3 regions of the Pseudomonas azotoformans genome follow, and region 1 is predicted to be linked to each of the others. Evidence: riboswitches for the same ligand, from Rfam matches in the RefSeq annotation. Region 1 holds a riboswitch; each other region holds the start of a gene.
What was found. A riboswitch is a leader RNA that binds a small molecule or an ion and turns the genes downstream of it on or off. The one in region 1 is predicted to bind cobalamin.
Positions count from the first base shown of each region.

Region 2: another riboswitch for cobalamin. It lies ahead of AYR47_RS17925 (TonB-dependent receptor plug domain-containing protein); the one in region 1 lies ahead of cobO (cob(I)yrinic acid a,c-diamide adenosyltransferase).
Region 3: another riboswitch for cobalamin. It lies ahead of AYR47_RS27665 (ABC transporter substrate-binding protein); the one in region 1 lies ahead of cobO (cob(I)yrinic acid a,c-diamide adenosyltransferase).

Region 1 is NZ_CP014546.1:6,345,205-6,349,478, forward strand. Features, by position in the region: gene bluB (5,6-dimethylbenzimidazole synthase) at 1-38, opposite strand, end outside; gene AYR47_RS29145 (cobyrinate a,c-diamide synthase) at 35-1,342, opposite strand; gene cobO (cob(I)yrinic acid a,c-diamide adenosyltransferase) at 1,339-1,950, opposite strand; cobalamin riboswitch at 2,030-2,280, opposite strand; partial or broken gene AYR47_RS29155 (C40 family peptidase) at 2,377-2,833, opposite strand; gene AYR47_RS33085 (hypothetical protein) at 2,805-3,023, shown strand; gene AYR47_RS29160 (C40 family peptidase) at 3,059-3,688, opposite strand; gene hda (DnaA regulatory inactivator Hda) at 3,902-4,274, opposite strand, start outside.
Region 2 is NZ_CP014546.1:3,826,559-3,830,832, forward strand. Features, by position in the region: gene AYR47_RS17925 (TonB-dependent receptor plug domain-containing protein) at 1-1,830, opposite strand, end outside; cobalamin riboswitch at 1,922-2,126, opposite strand; gene AYR47_RS17930 (carboxymuconolactone decarboxylase family protein) at 2,240-2,635, shown strand; gene AYR47_RS17935 (PP2C family protein-serine/threonine phosphatase) at 2,642-3,457, opposite strand; gene AYR47_RS17940 (serine/threonine-protein kinase) at 3,454-4,274, opposite strand, start outside.
Region 3 is NZ_CP014546.1:6,025,564-6,029,837, forward strand. Features, by position in the region: gene AYR47_RS27650 (M4 family metallopeptidase) at 1-5, opposite strand, end outside; gene AYR47_RS27655 (DNA/RNA non-specific endonuclease) at 134-1,060, shown strand; gene AYR47_RS27660 (hypothetical protein) at 1,070-1,513, opposite strand; cobalamin riboswitch at 1,617-1,811, shown strand; gene AYR47_RS27665 (ABC transporter substrate-binding protein) at 1,919-2,929, shown strand; gene AYR47_RS27670 (FecCD family ABC transporter permease) at 2,926-3,930, shown strand; gene AYR47_RS27675 (ABC transporter ATP-binding protein) at 3,927-4,274, shown strand, end outside.

The DNA.
Region 1 (4,274 bases):
GCGTCGCGGTCGGCCTGGGGGAAGGCGTTGTCGCTCATAGTGCTGGATCGGGCGCGAACAATGCGGCCACCGCCTGGGGATTCGAGGGGAAATAGAAGTGTACGTAGGACGCCGTCATCCGCCCCTGCCGATAAACCGCCTCGGCACCGCGCCCGCCATTGGGGCTCAGGCCACGGGCAATCGGCTGCCATTCGGTGGTGGTCAGCGAGTGGTGATAGGTATGGCCGCGCAGTGTGCCTTCGGGCAATTCGACATTTTGCAGCGCCAAGGCCGCGAGCTTCTTCTGCATCACCGCATCGCCTTGCAGCAGGCCGACCAGTTCGGCGCGAGTGCCGTCGACATCGGTCAGCGAGTCCAGCAGGTAGAGCATGCCGCCGCATTCGGCGAGCAGCGGTTTGCCGGCGGCATGATGAGCGCGGATGGCGTCGAGCATCGGGGTATTTTGCGACAGTGCCTGGTGGTGCAGTTCCGGGTAACCACCGGGCAGGTAGAGGCTATCGGCGTCCGGCAATTGGAGATCGTGGATCGGCGAGAAGAACTTCAGCTCAGCGCCCATTGCCCGCAACAGGTCAAGGCTGGCGCCGTAGGTGAACGCGAAGGCTTCGTCGCGGGCCACGGCGATGCGCACGCCGTTAAGCAGTGGCTCGGCGTCGATCACTTCAGGCGCGGCAAAGGTGACCGGCGGCGGCAAGGCGACTTCGCAACTGCTGCCCAGCGCTTGAGCGGCGGCATCCAGGCGTACATCAAGGTCATTCAGTTCGCTTGCCTGCACCAAACCCAGGTGACGGCTAGGCAGCTCGATACTGGTCTCGCGAGACAACGCGCCGTACCAACGCAGGCCTTCGGTAAGGCTGCCTTCAAGCAATTGTGCATGGCGCAGGGTGCCGACGCGGTTGGCCAGCACGCCGGCGAACGGCAAGTCCGGCTGATAAAGCGCCAGACCCAGGGCTAACGCGCCAAAGGTCTGGGCCATGGCGGTGCCGTCGATCACACCAAGCACCGGCACACCAAAGTGTCGCGCCAGGTCGGCGCTGGACGGCGTGCCGTCGAACAGACCCATCACGCCTTCGATCAGGATCAGGTCCGCCTCCCCCGCCGCTTCCCACAGCAAGCGGCGACTTTCCTGCTCGCCCACCATCCACATATCCAATTGATACACCGGTGCACCGCTGGCGCGTTCGTGGATCATCGGGTCGAGGAAGTCCGGGCCGCATTTGAACACGCGCACCTTGCGCCCCAGGTTGCGGTGCAAGCGGGCCAATGCGGCGGTGACGGTGGTTTTGCCCTGGCCGGACGCCGGTGCGGCGATCAGGACGGCCGGGCAATGACGGGGCTGATTCAAAGTTCGACGCCCTTCTGTGCCTTGATACCGGCCTGGAACGCGTGCTTGAGCATGCCCATTTCGGTGACGGTGTCGCCCATTTCGATCAGTTCAGGCTTGGCGCCACGGCCGGTGACCACCACGTGTTGCATCGGCGGGCGGGCTTGCAGGTCGCTGAGTACCTGGTCCAGGTCGAGGTAGCCATGCTTGAGGGCGATGTTCAGCTCATCCAGTACGACCAGGCCGATGGAAGGGTCCTGCAGCAACTCGCGGGAAACCGCCCAGGCGGCTTCGGCGGCGGCGATGTCGCGCTGGCGATCCTGGGTTTCCCAGGTGAAGCCTTCGCCCATGACGTGGAAACGTACTTGCTCGGGGAAACGGCGGAAGAACAACTCTTCACCCGTACTGTTGCGCCCCTTGATGAACTGCACCACACCGCACTGCATGCCGTGGCCCATGGCACGGGCCAGCATGCCGAACGCGGAGCTGCTCTTGCCTTTGCCGTTGCCGGTCAACACCAGCAGCAGGCCGCACTCGTTGGGGGAATTGGCGATGCGTTCATCGATCACGGCTTTTTTGCGCAGCATGCGCGCCAGGTGGCGTTCGTCGCGGTCGGGGGAATCGGTCATGGCAGCTCTCCGTTGGGGCTGAACAAAAACGGCGGGCAGGAAAAAGAAAAAACAGACAGCCAAGCATCGCCCACCGTGATGCTGTTGGATGTTGCAGGCCGGTCTCCGGGCTCATGAGTGGCGCGCGCCTTATAGAGGCGCAGACCGACGCTGCGCCTTCCCATATCGCGAGCGATACAGTGGCAAAAGGCAGCGTCTTGACTCATTTACCGTTGCGGGGGCAGCGCCGGAATCGCGGCGACACTGTGTACAAGTGCGCTCACTCACCGGCTTCCCTGTTTCACTCCGTCGACCCATGGGTCACAGAGCACCTGGAACAAGCGGCGAAGGGTAGTAGGTTGAGGGGCGAGCTGCAAGCTTCAAGCAGATAGCTGCAAGCAGGTATCCCCTCCTTGCAGCTTGAAGCTTGAAACTTGCCGCTGCTTCTTACGGATTACGCGCCAGGTTGCCCGGCAACACGCGCTTGGCACTCAGGTAGGCATTCTGCCAATACGCCTTGGACAAGGTGTCCAGCTTCACCGTACCGCCGGTTTGCGGTGCATGCACAAAGCGGCCTTCGCCGACGTAGATCCCGGCGTGGCTGACCTGTGAACCGCCGCCTGTAGCGAAGAACAACAAGTCGCCGGTCTGCAGATTCTGCTCGCTGACATCCTGGGCGCGCATCACGATCAGTTCGCGGGTGGTACGCGGCAGGGAGATGCCGGCAGCATCGCGGAAGACAAACCCGATCAGGCCGCTGCAATCAAACCCGGAGTCCGGTGTGTTGCCACCCCAACGATAAGGCGTGCCGACCAGGCCCCAGCGCGCGGAAGAGCACATCTTCGGCCGCAGGCGAGAAATTCTGGGTGGAGTAGTTGAACACCGGCTTGGGCTTGACGGCCACAGGCGCGGGCGGCGGGCGGCTTGCGCAGGCGCTGAGCAGCGCGGCGCAAAGAATAAGGATCAGGCGGGCCGAGGTCGACATGGGCAGAACAATCCTGGTCTGGATGCGGCTTTCGCTGCCGAACGCTGAAAACCAGAACGCGCAAGCAAAGCTCGCGCGAACAGATTACAACAATGTCCAGGGATTCTAGCGCTTACACGTCAAACTTCAAGTATCACTTTAAGTTTACTTGCTAGCGGTTACCGTCGTCGGGGCCATGGCGAGTGCGCGCTTGGCTTCGATGAAGGTTTTGCTCCAGTAGCTGTCACCCAGGTTATCGACCCGGACACCGCCACTGCGACGGCTGCTGGAGTGGATAAACTGGTTATCGCCCAGGTAGATACCGGCATGGCTTACACGACCACGACCCGCTGTACTGAAGAAAAGCAGATCACCGGGCTTGAGGTTGTTGCGTGCGACCAACGGTGCATCCACGTTGATCATTTCGCGGGTGGAGCGTGGCAGGTTCATGCCAGCTTCTTCGCGGAACAGGTAGCCGATGAAACCGCTGCAGTCGAAACCGGCTTCAGAGGTGCCGCCGAAACGGTAACGGGTACCGATCAGGGACATGCCGCGTTCGAGGATGCTGTCGGCCAGAACGGGCAGCTGGTAAGGCTTGCTGCCATTGAAATTGGCCAGTTCTTTTTCCGTTGCCAGCTCTTCTTCATAAACAGAAGCAGACTGTGCAGCAACGAATTTTGCCTGATTTTGAACCTGTGGTTTTTGCTGTTCTGCCACCTGTTGAGGGTGGGAGGCGCAACCAAACAACAGGGTAACGAGTGCGAGGGGCACGAGGGGTGCGAAGCGATTTAGCATGGGCACGACCGTGGCTGATATGTAAAGAAGACGAGACTATGCCCTCTATCACATCGATTTGCAAATTCAATCGTGATCTATGTGACTTCTTGTTTGGACTATGACATCTAAGCCCTTAACACCCTATATCTGCCTTTTGCGTAGCTAAACCGGCTCAAACGCAGGTTTTCTGGCGCCTGGAATTTGCCGAAAGCCGCGAAAACAGCAGGCCGGCTACCAGCCGAGGGTTTCTTTCAGGAAGGGAATGGTCAGCTTGCGCTGGGCCTGCAACGAGGCTTGGTCGAGCTGTTCAAGCAGGTCGAACAACGCGCTCATGCTGCGCGTGCCGCGGGTGAGGATGAAATGCCCCACCTCGTCGGTGAGGTGCAGGCCGCGACGGGAGGCACGCAATTGCAAGGCACGCAATTTGTCTTCGTCGGACAGCGGGCGCATCTGGAAGATCAGTGCCAGGGTCATGCGCGACTTGAGGTCGGCCAGCTTGATCGGTAACTCGCGTGGCGAGGTGGACGCAGCAATCAGCAGGCGCCGACCGCTGTCACGCAAGCGGTTGAACAGGTGGAACAGCGCCTCTTCCCACTCCGCCTTG
Region 2 (4,274 bases), 2.5 Mb from region 1:
TTCCACCAGCAGGCTCAGGCGGTGTTGGTGGGCGGCGTCGAGGTAGCGATAGGCATCGGCGTCTACCACGGAGTAGTGGCCGTATTCGACGTTTTTCGAGCTGGTGATGTCGCGAATGTAGCGGATCGCAGTACCTGCGCCCCATAAGCGGTTTTCCGATTCGAAACCGATCCGTGAACGGGCAAAGAAACTCGGAATGTCGTTGATGGTGACGCCGGTGCGGGACTCGGTGAGGTTGCGCGTCATGTCGGCCTGCAGGCTCCACTGGTCGTTGAGCGCGAGCTTGGCGTCGGCCTCGAAGCCACGCATCTGGAGCTGGCCCTGGCCGTTGACCCATTGCACATCGTCGAGCGTGATCAAGTCAGTGATTTTGCGTTTGAACAGCGTGACGCTGGCGCTGAAGTCGCGCTCGCCCAGCAGTCCCTTGTAGTCGATCCCCAGTTCGGCGTTGCGGCTTTTCTCCGGCTTGAGATTGCGGTTACCGATCTCGTCGCCCGGCTCGTTGACGAACAGCTGTTCGGCGTTGGGCAGTTTGTAGGCCGTACCGTATTGGCCACGCAGGGCCCAGTGGTCGTTGAGATCATAGAGCGAGGTGAGCATGCCGACGGTGGCACTGTCGCCGCCGCTCATGGCTTCATGCCGCACGCCCACGCTGGGGTGCCAGTTGGGCAGCGCGTCGATCTGCGGTCGCAGTTGCGTATACAGCGCGTGGGCCTGGGCCTTGTTGTCGTCGATCACCAGTACATCGTCCTGGCCCTTGAACCACTGGTTGTCGCTGCCCACCACCAGCACATGGCCGCCTGGCAACTCGGCCTTGCCCTCGGCTTGTACACCCCAGTCAGTGAAGCCCCAGTAGTCGTTGTTGTTACGTACCTTACGACCCCCGTCGGCGGTGTTGTCGATCCGCGTGTAGCGTGTGTCCCAGTCGTTGATATGACCCTTGATGAAATAACTCAGGCGCTCGTTGATCGCCTGTTCGAAAGTCGCCGTGGCGATCTGTTGCACACGGTCGTTGGTGGTCTTGTAGTTGTTCACCGGCCGTGCGAAATCAAGGTTGGCATCGGCATATTGGTAGAACAGTTCCAGGCGCGAGTCATCGCCAAACGCCTGGGTGGCCTTGGCGCCGAAGGTGGTCACTTCGTACGAGCGCTTTTTGTCGCTGACGCGGCCGCTGTAGTCGCTGTTGCGAAACGGCTGGTAGCCCTCGGAGGCGTTGCGGCTGACATACGCCAGCAGGCCAAGGTCGCCCCAGCCGTTGGTGAAGATCTTCTCCACCCGCGCATCGCCGGTGGTGCCGCCGAAGGTATCGACTCCCAGGTTCACTTCACCGGACGCCTCGCGGGTCTGCGGGCTGCGCGTGACGATGTTGATGACCCCCGACACCGCCTGGGTGCCGAACAACAGGCTCTGGCCGCCCTTGAGCACTTCGATACGCTCGATGGCGTTGGCTGGCAGCGTGTCGAGGTAGAGGCCGCCATACAGACGGTTGTTCAGGCGCACGCCGTCGAGCAGGATCAATGTGTCATCGTTGCGCCCGCCCAGCAGGGAATAGGTGCCGTAGTCGAACGGGCCGTTTTTCGGCGCCACATACAGGCCGGGGATGAACATCTGCATCACCCGCGTCACGTCGGCGGCGGGGCCGGCGCGTTCGATCTGTTCGCGGGTGACGATCTCCACTTTGCTGCCGTACTGGGCCATGGCGGCGACGGTGGTGGATTCCACGGAAGGGGCGGAGACGATCTGCTGGTTGAGCACCAGGGTGTTGTCGTCGGCCAGCAACAGGGGGCTGAACAGCGAGCCGAACAAAGGGATCAGGGAACGTCGAATCATAGTCTTCTCGAAAGTATCTTCGCAGAAGCACGCAGGAGAAGGCATCGCGCACACGCCGATACCGGCCCATGCCCGCCCACCGCAGGAGTTTGCCTAACAGAAATTCCAGGCCGGTCTCCGGGCTCTCGCGTATGGAACCCTTCACCTTCCCATGGCACGCAGGCCACAGTGGTGTGTCGAAGGGGTCACGCGAATACCGTTGCGGGGGCAGCACCGGACTGGCTCAAAAGAGCGTACCGGTTTCCCGTTTCACCCCAAGCACGGCGGCAGGGGGCACCTGAAACAGGCCGGCATCTGAACATTCGCATGACCGTTCGTCAACTCCGTCATTCAGGATTCACCGGCTTCACTTGCCAGCAATGGGGCGGCGCGGTATTCCAGAACACTCACCCTCCGCCTTGGACATCCCATGACTCAACACCTCACCGAATACGCCGATGCCAGCCCAGAAGTGCGCGCGGTCTATGACGACATCATGCACACGCGCCAGGTCGATCGGGTCAACAACTTCTGGAAGTGCCTGGCCGCCCACCCACCGACCCTGCGCCGGACCTGGGAAAGCCTCAAGGAAATCATGGCGCCGGGGGCATTGGATCCACTGACCAAGGAACTGCTCTATGTGGCTGTCAGCGTGACCAATAATTGCCCGTATTGCATCGCCTCCCACACGGCAGCAGCGCGCAAGGCGGGGATGACCGACGAGATGTTCGGCGAGTTGCAAGCGGTGGTCGGCATGGCCAACGAAACCAACCGCCTGGCCACCGGCTATCGCGTGCCGGTGGATGAGGCGTTCAAGTTGCCATAAGGCGATTCAGCCGTCGAACCAGGCGAGCAGCACCGTGACATTGTCGCGCCCGGCGTATTCGCGGGTGAGGTGGATCAGCCGTTGGCAGGCAGTCTCCAGCGTGTCGCGGCTGGCAGCGGCGAGTACCTGAGCCATTTCCTGGTGCGGAACGCAACCGTGCAGGCCGTCACTGCAGAGCATCAGCAGGTCGTTGCGCTTCACGGGTTGCACGCGTACTTGCGGTTCTACCCGCGGCCCCGGGCCGATAGCTTGCAACAGCAGATTGCGTGCCGGTAAACGGTCGACTTTGCCGGCCTCAAGGGCTTGCTGATACCAGGTCTGGTCGCGGGTCAGCAGGCTCAGTTCGCCGTCGCGGTAGCGGTACAAACGACTGTCACCCACATGAAACAGCAACAGTGGCCCATCGGCATGCGGGCGCCATGCTCCTGTGAGTGTGGTGCCCATGCCGCTGCCTTCGCTCATCTGGCGTGCCACGTTTTTCTGGTAGACGCACTGGTTCACCTGATCGATGGCGTTGTGCAGGCGACTGGCGGCTTGCATGTCCGGGTCCGACCAGGTGGCGTCCGGGTCGCTGCCGTCGTTCAGTGGGTCGACACGGTGGGCGTTGAGCGCCTGGCGCAAACTGATCAGGGCTTCGGCACTGGCCAGGGCGCCGGCTTCATGGCCGCCCATGCCGTCAGCCACGGCAAACAGCCCGAGGCTGGGCTCCACCAGAAAGTTATCTTCGTTGCTCTGGCGCACCGTGCCGACATCGCTGGCCCCATAGGCGACCGCGCAGGCCAGGCGATGGGGCCCGCAGGCGCTGAGGGGAGAGTCGATCATGGCAGGGGCTCAAAGCTGTTGAGGAACGCCAGGCGCTGGGCCTCGCTCTCGATAGACTCGGCCAACCGTTGCACAAAGGGTTGGCGCAGTGAGGTTGCACGCAAGGCGCGACTGACCACGATGCGGGCGATGGGACCAATCAGCACCGCCAGCCGGCGTTCGGCCATGTGTGCGAAGTCGGGGTCGACTGGCGTATGGATCACCTCGGTGGTCGGAACAATCGCGGTGGGTTCAGTCACGACCTCGGGCGCGGCAGTCGGCGGGTTGAGGCGTTGGAACAGCGACTGGCTGGCGCTGGTGAACTGCTCACGGCCGCGCTCCGACGGAATATGCGGCAACAATGCGGCGCAGATACCCTCGAAGTCATCGGCGCCATTGAGGCTCTTGCGCACCAGGAAGCGTGCAAGCGGGCCGATCTGGTGGGACAGCAGCGACTCCAGCTCAGGCATCACGGCCAACTTCCACGGCATGAGGGTTTCCACGGCTTCGGTCGCTAACGGTGTCACGCCGCTGCTCAAGGGTTGGTTGGGAAGCATCAGCACGGTGCGATCATCGTCGATATCGGCGCTGGTCCAACTGCCGGTGGTGGTTCCGAGCAGCGCTTCAAGGTCATCCAGAAAGGCGTGCGCCGAGGGATAGCGGTCGGCCGGGCGCTTGGCCAGGGCGCGGACGATCACACTGTCCAACGCCGGGTCGAGGGCCAGGTTCAAGCTCGACGGTGCTACCGGCGTCTGGTTGAGAATCTGCTGCATAACCATGGTGGCCGAGCCGGAAAACGGTCGCTCGCCAGTGAGCAGTTGGTACAGCACGATCCCAG
Region 3 (4,274 bases), 320 kb from region 1:
CACATGGGCTGGCTCCAGCTGGCAGGTGAAAACGTTCGGGTCATCGATTCAGGATAGTCCCCAGGGGTTAACGCATGTCATCAATTGTCATTAACCTATGTTGCAGTCGTGTTTATCCAAGGAGGACTGACCGATGCCAGCACGTAAAACCAAAATCGACCTTGCATACCGCCCCAGGCTCGCTGACCTGCGCCCGTTGATCGCACCGAGCCCCACGTTGTTGGAGGCACGGGCGGCGACGCCACGCGTCACCCCCGCCAAAGACTTGAAGGGCCGGCGCGGCTACGCCGAGGACTTTCTCGGCAGCTTCGGGGTGCCCTGGCCCACGGTGGAAGAGGCCTTGGCGGAGGATGCACAGAAGCGCCTGGACTACACGCACTTCTCGATCACGATGTCACGCGCCAAGCGGCTTGCGCTGTATGTGGGCGTCAACATCGATGGTGGTCAGCACGTCGACATCATTCGCAGCAACGACGCCTGGGCCTATGACGGCCGCTTACCCATCGATGCGCAGGTGGGCGAAGCGCTGTATGCCAGCAATGGCCTGGATCGCGGCCACCTGGTCCGCCGGCAAGACCCCAACTGGGGCGACGAGGCGCAAGCCGCCAACCTCGACACCTTCCATTTCACCAACTGCTCGCCGCAGATGAGCGGGTTCAACCAGAAGACCTGGCTGGAGCTCGAAGACTACATCCTCGATAACACCCAACGCTGGAAAGCCCGCGCCACGGTGTTTACCGGCCCGGTGTTCGCCGACGACGACCGAATGTACCGAGGCGTACAGATCCCCAAGGCGTTCTGGAAAGTGGTCGCTTACCTCAGCGACAACGGCAAGCCTAGCGCGAGTGCCTACATGATTGACCAGAGCCGCGAGCTGGGCCAACTCGACCTGGTGTTCGGCCAGCTCAGGACCTACCAGCGCAGCGTGATCCAGATAGAGCGCCTGACCGGCCTGCGCTTCGGCAACCTGGCCGACTACGACGGCTTCAGCAACGAAGAGCGCGCCACCGGCACGCGGATTGAAGCGCTGATACGAGGGCCTGAAGACATTCGCCTATGACCCTCGCCCTCATTGCGCACTGATGTAATGAAACTGCGCCTGCGACTTCTCGACCGCCGCACGCACCTGATCTTTCTGTGCGTCGGTGCCCGAGTAGTAGATCTGCAAACCCTTCAAATCCTGCCCTTCGACGGCTTTACCGATCACGGCAACATCAACCGGGGTGCCGGCCCCCATGATCAAAAAGAACACATCGCCCAAGCGCTTGGTATTCAGCAATTCGCTCCTGAGGCTGGCCGCGTTTTGGTCACCGGCCAGGGAAATCGCCAGGGTGTCGCCGAACATCCCACTTTTAGGGATGCTCATCGTGTGCAAGCGCAGTTTGTCTGAGTCGGCGGGCATCGACTTGACATAGGCAGTGGAGGCCTCGTCGAGAATCTGCTTTTCAGATTTACCCTGAGTGGCACAACCGGCCAGGGTGGCGATAAGGACGAGCGCGATAACTGATTTCACGGTGTATTCCTTGTGATAAAGCGATCCATGGGCTGCGCATCATAGGAGCCTCACCGCCAGAGAGCTACCGTTGAGTGCACGACCTCCCGTTCAACCGCGTGATCGACTACCATACCGCGCCGGTTCCCAAACGGGACTAATAGGGAATCCGAAGCGCGGTACACCCGCGTCAATCGGAACTGCCCCCGCAACTGTAGGTGCTGAGCCTGCTCCATGATGCCACTGGACCTTGTCCGGGAAGGCCGGAGCCTGGCGACGACGCATCAGTCAGGAGACCTGCCGGCCCAAGCTCAATGACTAACCGGCGGGGTGTCCGGGAAGGACATTCTTGCCTGCCTCTATCCTATCGCAGCGTTCAAGGGTGTATTTCCGAACGGCACGCACGCTTCACTCGGAGATAGCCCCATGCTGCCACGCGTTACCGCCCTGCTTACCGGCCTGGGTTTCTGTGCCCTGGCCCAAGCCGCGCCCACCCACTACCCGCTGACCGTGGAAAACTGCGGCAGCACCCTAACCTTTCAGCAAGCCCCGGCCCGCAGCGTGACCATCGGCCAGGCCGCCACCGAAATGCTCTACGCCCTGGGCGTGGGCGACAAAGTAGTCGGCACTTCGCTGTGGTTCAACAGCGTATTGCCGCAGTACAAGGCGCAGAACGATGGCATTGAGCGCCTGGCCAACAACGAGCCGAGCTTCGAAGCGGTGATCGCCAAGCGCCCGCAGCTGGTGGCCGCCGAGCTGGAATGGGTGGTCGGGCCGCAAGGCGTGGTCGGCACCCGCGAGCAATTCCATGAACTGAAAATTCCCACCTACCTGCTGCCCTCCGACTGCGAAGGCAAGGACAACCTGGTGGGCGCCGACGGCACGCGGCTGGAGCCGTTCCGCATCGAGACGATCTATAAAAGCATCAGCCAACTCGCCGAGATCTTCGACGTGCAGGCGCGTGGCCAACAGTTGAACGACGAACTCAAGGCGCGCCTGGCCAAATCCGTTGCCACCGTGCAAAGCAAGGGCCTCAAGCAAGCCAGCGCGTTGGTGTGGTTCTCCAGTTCCGAGATGACCAGCGACCCCTATGTGGCCGGCCACAAGGGCATTCCGCAATTCATGCTGGAAACCCTCGGTTTGCATAACGTCGTGCAGTCGGACGAAGAGTGGCCCGCCGTCGGCTGGGAAACCCTCGCCAAGGCCAACCCGACCGTGCTGGTGATCGCGCGCATGGACCGCCGCCGCTACCCCGCCGATGACCATGAAAAGAAACTCGCCTTCCTGCGCAGCGACCCGGTGACCCGCAACATGGACGCGGTGAAAAACAACCGCATCATCATCCTCGACGCGCTGGCGCTGCAAGCCAGCATCCGTACGTTCGACGGGCTTGAACAACTGGCCACGGCCATCGACGGCTACGACCTGTCCAAATGATCCGAACCCTACTCGCCCTGGCCCTGCTGCTGGCTGCTGTATTGGCTGGCGTCGCCATCGGCGAAACCGCCATCTCGCCGCAGGTGGTACTTCAAGTCCTCGCCAACAAACTGTGGGCGGCCGGCTACGTGCTCGACCCCATCGACGAAGGCGTGGTGTGGAACTACCGCCTCACCCGTACCCTGGTCGCCGCCGCGTGTGGTGCTGGGCTGGCGACCTGCGGCGTGATATTGCAATCGCTGTTGCGCAACCCGCTGGCCGATCCGTACCTGTTGGGCATCAGCGCCGGCGCCTCGACCGGCGCGGTGCTGGTGGCGTTGATGGGCGTGGGCGGCGGTTTGATCTCGTTGTCGGCGGGCGCGTTTGTCGGCGCCATGGCCGCGTTTGCGCTGGTGATCCTGCTCGCGCGCGCCAGCGGTTCGGCCAGTGGCACCGGCCAGATCATCCTGGCGGGCATTGCCGGGTCGCAGCTGTTCAATGCGCTCACCGCGTTCCTGATCACCAAATCCGCCAGTTCCGAGCAGGCACGCGGCATCATGTTCTGGTTGCTCGGTAACCTCAGTGGCGTGCGCTGGCCTTCGGTGTGGCTGGCGGTGCCGGTGGCGGTCGCAGGCTTGGCGGTGTGCCTGTGGCACCGTCGCGCCCTGGATGCGTTTACCTTCGGCAGCGACTCGGCGGCGTCCCTCGGTATTCCGGTGCGCCGGGTGCAGTTCGTGCTGGTGGGCTGCGCGGCGTTGGTGACGGCGGTGATGGTGTCGATTGTCGGCTCCATCGGGTTTGTGGGGCTGGTGATTCCCCACGCCGTGCGCCTGTTGCTTGGCACCGGGCATTCGCGCTTGCTGCCGGCCAGTGCGTTGGGTGGCGCGTTGTTCTTGATTGCGGCGGATGTGTTGTCGCGCACCTTGATCAAGGGCCAGGTGATTCCGGTCGGCGTGGTCACGGCGCTGGTCGGTGCGCCGGTGTTTGCGCTGATCCTCATTGGTCGGAGGAATGCGCGATGACCGTGCTGAGCTGCACAGGATTGGGTTTCAAAGTGCGCGAGGCGCAGTTGCTGAGCGACATTCATCTGGACGTTCAGCCGGGCGAAACCCTCGGTATCGTCGGGCCGAACGGCTCCGGCAAATCCACCTTGCTCAAGTTGCTCGCCGGGCTGCGCACGCCAGCGTCCGGCGAAGTGCTGCTGGGCGGCCAGCGCCTGGGCAAGCTGTCGCGCCGCGCCATCGCGCAACAACTGGCGGTGGTGGAACAGCAGGCCGACACCGACGACGCCATCCGCGTGTTCGACGCCGTGGCGCTGGGCCGCACACCGTGGTTGTCGGCGCTGAGCCCGTGGTCACCGGAGGAC